2 regions of the Paenibacillus sp. FSL P4-0113 genome follow, and region 1 is predicted to be linked to the other one. Evidence: riboswitches for the same ligand, from Rfam matches in the RefSeq annotation. Region 1 holds a riboswitch; the other holds the start of a gene.
The links. Region 1 has a riboswitch for S-adenosylmethionine ahead of MKX46_RS10310 (methionine ABC transporter ATP-binding protein). Riboswitches for the same ligand answer to the same signal wherever they lie in the genome.
Positions count from the first base shown of each region.

Region 2: it holds a riboswitch for S-adenosylmethionine, as region 1 does, so the genes downstream of both, metA (homoserine O-acetyltransferase MetA) here and MKX46_RS10310 (methionine ABC transporter ATP-binding protein) in region 1, are expected to answer to the same signal.

Region 1 covers NZ_JBBPAZ010000001.1:2,446,274-2,449,403, forward strand. Annotated here, with positions in the region: gene MKX46_RS10300 (MetQ/NlpA family ABC transporter substrate-binding protein) at 1-2, opposite strand, end outside; gene MKX46_RS10305 (methionine ABC transporter permease) at 77-745, opposite strand; gene MKX46_RS10310 (methionine ABC transporter ATP-binding protein) at 742-1,764, opposite strand; SAM riboswitch class I at 1,901-2,040, opposite strand; gene MKX46_RS10315 (Cthe_2314 family HEPN domain-containing protein) at 2,166-2,891, opposite strand; gene MKX46_RS10320 (UbiD family decarboxylase) at 2,943-3,130, opposite strand, start outside.
Region 2 covers NZ_JBBPAZ010000001.1:5,276,775-5,279,904, reverse strand. Annotated here, with positions in the region: gene MKX46_RS23125 (PLP-dependent transferase) at 1-469, opposite strand, end outside; gene metA (homoserine O-acetyltransferase MetA) at 595-1,512, opposite strand; SAM riboswitch class I at 1,631-1,756, opposite strand; gene corA (magnesium/cobalt transporter CorA) at 2,309-3,130, shown strand, end outside.

The sequences.
Region 1 (3,130 bases):
ATGTTATTACCCCTCCAATAATTTGTAATATTCAGGAGCAGACGTCCTGATCAATAAGGATATCTATATGTTTTCCCTATTTTCGAGTATAATGCCGCACGAGACGGTCTCCCGCCATTTGCAGCAATTGAACCAATACGACCATCAGCACGACCGCAACGATCATTACAGCCGTTTCATAACGATAATAGCCGTAGTTGATAGCCAGTGTACCCAGTCCACCGCCCCCGATCATCCCGGACATTGCCGTGTAGGATACGAGTGTAACGACGGTAATGGTTAATGCGGCTAGCAGTCCCGGAAGTGCCTCACGTAACAGCACACGCCGGATAATTTGTCCTGTCGAGGCCCCCATTGCTTGTGCGGCTTCAATGACACCCTTGTCCACTTCACGCAGAGACGTTTCGACAAGACGTGCGAAGAATGGAGCAGCCCCTATAACCAATGGTGGGATGGTTCCCAACACCCCGGTCGAGGTACCTACCAGCGATCGTGTAAAAGGAATAAGTGCAACGATCAAAATGATAAATGGCACGGAACGTAAAATGTTAACGATGAATGATAATACAATGTATATCACCTTCATCAGAGTCAACGAGGAGCGGCTCGCCAGAAACAATAATATGCCGAGCGGCAAACCAATAATGAGGGTGAACAATGCGGATGCACCGAGCATCTGAAGGGTTTCCATAGTAGAATTCCCTAGCTCTTCCCAACTCACTTGTGAAAAATCAAGTTCGCTCATTGTCCGATCACCTCCACATCAAGTCCTTGCCCAGACACTTCGCGCAGCGTACGCTCTATATCCTCATGATTTCCTTCAAAACGAACGATTAGCTGACCATAGGGTACATTTTTAATCGTAGATATGGTTCCCTGCAAGATCGCAAAATCAACCCCAGTGCTTCGAGCCGTACGCGACAGAATCGCATCATATGTTTTGCTGCCCAAAAAGGAGATACGCACCACCTGTGCCGACTCGCCGCCACCTGCTGCCGCAATCGCTGCTTGCAACTCCTCGGGATGTTCTGACTCCCGCTGGATAAAGTCCTTGGTTACCTGGTGCTGTGGCTTCAAAAATACTTCCGCCACCGGACCTTGCTCCACGATGTCACCCTGATGAATGACGCCAACTTTATCACAGATGCTTTGAATGACATGCATTTCATGTGTAATCAGCACGATGGTTAAATTAAATCGCTGATTAATATCCAGCAGCAATTTCAGGATAGACCCCGTCGTCTGCGGATCAAGCGCAGAAGTCGCTTCGTCACACAGCAATACATGAGGATCACTAGCCAACGCCCGCGCAATTCCTACCCGCTGTTTCTGTCCACCTGAGAGCTGTGACGGATATTTTCCACTGTGCTCTTCGAGACCCACCAGTTCCAGCAGTTCACGGACCTTCTGGTCCAACTTCTGCTTGGGCGTGTTTACCAGCCGCAACGGAAATGCAATATTGTCATATACCGTCGCCGAAGACAACAAATTAAAATGCTGAAAAATCATTCCGATTTTTCGGCGCTGCATTTGTAACTGGGATTGACTCACAGTAGTGAGGTTTACCCCGTCTACCCATACTTCACCTGAAGTAGGGCGTTCCAATAAATTAATACAGCGGATCAATGTACTTTTCCCTGCCCCGGAGTGACCAATCACTCCGAATATTTCTCCACGCTTTATAGAAAGATTCAACCCAGACAGCGCATTTACGCGTCGGTTGCCTTTGCCATAATGCTTGGTTAACTGCTTAAGCTCTATCAACGTGCTGCGACCCCCTTCACTTCTTCCTTACCCTTTTTACCAGTTGTCATCTCTCAGGATTGTATAAAATCGCTATTTATTTATACAAAAAAGAGCCCCTTTCACAGAATGAAAAGGGCCCCACCTTGCGATCCTTTTCTCATCTGCCAAAATCGCTATAACTCTAGCGGTTTTGTAGGAATTAGCACCATCATGTTCCCTCCCAGTGTATTACACCGGGAAAAAACGGGTTGCCGGGCTTCATCGGGCCAGTCCCTCCACCTCTCTGGATAAGAAAAATATGTTAAACTCCAGCTTTAGCTGTCCGTTAAGTTTATATAAAAAAACATAATTCAAGCATTTTTCTGAAACTAGGTTTCAGTATAGATAGTTTACATTGCTTTGTCAAAGGATATTTTCTATCATATTTTTGGGCGTACTGCCCGGTTCTTCCATTGTTTCGCAGTATAAGTAAAGGCGATTGACAACGACCGACACACCATTTCCAAGCCCTGCTGCAAATCTTCCAAATGGTGATCAAGGTCCTCCAGTTGGATTTTTCCATACAAAGCTCGGTGTCGTTGCCAGAGATCATCCTGCATTTCTGTATTCATATAGTGTATCTCCGTATTTCGCCGCTTACGCAGCCGATTGATCGCATCGTTGTATGTATCCTTGATATCATATAAATTATCGGTCAATACAGGATGCATTTTGAGATACTTGAGCTGCCGCAACACGGTAAAATACGAATAATGCGCCTTATACTGTCCTGTTTTTAAATCATACAGATCATTCAGCCAGTTGCCCAGCTTATCCAGAATGGAAAATACCCTCACAAACCCATCTTTATAAAAGAAAACATACAATGCATAGTCGGATTTTTCATCCTCACTCATATCTTCAGCATATCCGGCTTTCACTTTCATACGGAAAAAGGCGGCAGCATGATGGCTCTGCTCCAGTTCATCCAGAGATGACATTAGACCGCGTGTCAAAATATCCGCCTTCCGAAAATCGTGGGTCGGATCTCCACCAGCCTGAATTTGCCGTTCCAGCAGGTTCAACATATCTGACATGCTATTCATGGCATCTAGCAGGATGCCCTTGTTCACACGCGGCGGCTCACCCAGTAGCTTGCGTATCATGCTTACGCCTCCTTATAAATATAAAATCCGGCTGTAGGTTTAATTAGGGCGTCAAGCGAAATAACTTGTCCATCGTTGATCTACAAGCTTAACAATATCCTCACGCGGTAACACCTCATCCGGATACCCCGGCTTCATACGCGCATCCACTACAATCGGCAGCTTATAGTTCAGATGATGCAAACGCACTTCGCTGTCCGCGTACATATCCGTAGCCGGGTTAAAGCGAGTGAATACCG
Region 2 (3,130 bases), 2.8 Mb from region 1:
CAGTAATCATCATTAACGGATTTGTAGGCGTTTCTATGAATACAGCTTTGGTATTCGGTCGACATGACTGTTCGAGCGCTTCAAGATCGTTCGTATCCACATAACTGGCTGTCACACCAAATTTAGACAAAATACGCTCCAGCAAACGATACGTCCCGCCATACAGATCCAGCGATACTATGAGATGATCTCCCTGTCCAAACAATGCAAATACCGTTTGCAGCGCCGCCATACCTGAGCTGCATGCAAAGCCTGCATCACCCGATTCAAGTGCAGCAGAAGCCTCTTCCAGTACCTTTCGCGTGGGATTGATCGTCCGAATGTAATCAAATCCTGTGCTTTGACCCAGACGGGGATGGCGGAACGCCGTAGATTGGTAAATCGGGTAATTAACAGCCCCGGTTACTGGCTCTTCTACTGAACCGATTTGTGCCAATCTACTTTCGATTTTCCACTTTTTCTCACTCATATGAATCCTCCTGTTAACTTCCATAGTGGGTGCTATAACCAATCCTGCAAAAATGGATGTCAAAGACTATACTGCTGCGCTACTGCAAGGTGATACTCTACAAAGGTAAACTACATGCTCCTTTTTTAAATCTGGGGCCCGATATCATAAGGTGTTTCTTGGTATACATAATAGTTCAGCCAATTCGAGAATAATAAATTGGCGTGCGCCCGCCAAATTGAGGGGGGGGTGCGCTCAGGATCATCATTAGGAAAATAATTTTTGGGGACTTCAATATCCATTCCTTTGGCTACATCGCGGTCGTATTCCCATTTCAGTGAAAGCGGGTCATATTCAGAATGCCCAGTTACAAAAATTTGTTTACCGTCAAGCGTGGCTACGAGGTACACTCCAGCTTCTTCGGATTCGGATAAAACTTCTAATTCGGCGATATGATCAATATCTTCCCGACGAACCTCCGTATGCCTGGAATGAGGAGCATAAAACAGTTCATCAAAGCCGCGTAACAATTTTACTTTAGGTTTAATCACGGTGTGTGGAAATACACCGAAGCATTTGTAGTCGAGCCCATATTTAGGGACATCGAAATGATGGTATAAGCCTGCCTGTGAGGCCCAACAGATATGCATGGTCGAAGTTACATTCGTTTTCGTCCATTCAAAGATTTGCCGGATTTCCTCCCAGTAGTTCACATCCTCAAACTCAAGCTGTTCAACCGGGGCTCCTGTAATGACCATGCCGTCAAAACGACTGTTCTTGATCTCGTCAAACGTTTTATAGAACATGTTCAAATATTCTTGCGATGTATTTTTGGATACATGAGACTTCATATGCACCAGCGTGACATCCACTTGCAACGGCGTATTGCCGACCAGGCGCAACAGTTGGGTTTCCGTCGTTTCCTTTGTAGGCATTAAATTCAAAATGGCGATACGCAACGGACGAATATCCTGATGATAAGCCAAGCTTTCATCCATTACGAAAATATTTTCGCCCTCCAGCACTTCCTTAGCAGGTAATGTGTCTGGGATTTTAATCGGCATGTAAACTCACTCCTTGTTCGGTAAGTTTTGCGAAAATCGTCTTGTTGAGATGCCGGGCATATAATAAAAAGACCTTTCTCTGGTTAGAGAAAGGTCATATTTGTATCCATATGCGCCTCTCTCATCTGTCAGGGCAACGCGCTTTGTACAAAGCGCGCGTCCTGCAAGAATTAGCACCGTGCGATTAAAATCGCCGGTTGCCGGGTATCATCGGGCTAGTCCCTCCACCTGCTCTTGATAAGATTTCGCTATATTCATTTTGGGTTCACAAAGTTCTTGTTGTTCACTTTAATGCATCGGCTGGGCTTCGTCAAGATGGGACTTGCAAATTTGTAACCTGCATTCACATTTTGTCTACCTTTTCCATAGGTTAAATCATATCCCTCCTATCGCTGAAGCTCTTGCCACTACTGTTGATTTTGCCCATGATTTTGCGCTTGAAAGGCCGTAGGCCGAGCGTTATACTATACAAGTGCTATTAGGCAAAAATATGGAGCAGTAGTGCAGACTTGAGTGTTTCCTGCGATACTGTGGCAATCTAAAAAAAGAACATTTGAGAGGTGAATCCGGAATGGAAGGCGACCCGAGTCCGAATAGGCGGCGATCCCTGAACAACAGCATAGGAATGACTTCAGCTTGCCGAAAGACGGGACGCCAGGCTCTGCATGCTCCAAAAGCCTCCGGCTTTTGATGAGAGTGCACGCTTACCCGCACCGGCTAACTGGCTAACTGAGTCCATTCCTTATGCTTAAGGTAAACGTATTTCCGTTACGGCGGAGCATAAGGAGTGACGTATATGAAAATCCGTTTGGTCAACAACGGGGTTTTTACCCCTGTCGAAGAAATTGAAATGGCGCTTACTGCACCGGCAGAAGGTTTTTATTGGATTGATGCCGATGTCGATGATTTGGCAGTGCTCCAGCCTTTATTTTCCATGCATGATCTTGCAGTAGAAGACTGTTTGAGTGAAGAAGAACAGCGTCCGAAGATTGAAATTTATGAAAGCCATTATTTTATCGTTGTAAATAGCATTCGTTTTGATGATGAAGAAATATTTTTGCGAGCTTTGAACATTTTTCTCGGCCGCCATTTTATCATTACGGTGACCAAGCAGAAAATCAATGAGCTTCGTACCCTCAAGCCTATGCTGTGGGAGCAAGAAGTCAGCCAGCCTGACCGTTTTATGTATCTGTTGGTCGACTTAATTGTTGACAACTATTTTCTGGTTGGTGACCGGATTGAGGTCCGCATTGAAAAGCTGGAAGAAGATATTCTAATGCATACGAAAAAGTCGCATTTGAACGAAATCATCGGCTTACGCAGTGAGATTCTGTGGCTGAAAAAAGTGTTGGGCCCGCAAAAAGAAGTCATCAATACCCTGAACAAGCGGGATTTGCGGCTCATCGACGATCAATTGCAAAAATATTTTAGCGACATTTATGAAAATGCTGTGAAAATTTCGGAGACTTTCGAAACTTACCGCGACTTGATGGGTAACCTTCGAGAAGCTTATCAATCCAGTATCGCCAACCGTGCCAATGAAATTATGCGTGTGTTTACAGCAATTACGACCGTATTTATGCCATTGACGGTCATTACCGGAATATATGGGATGAAC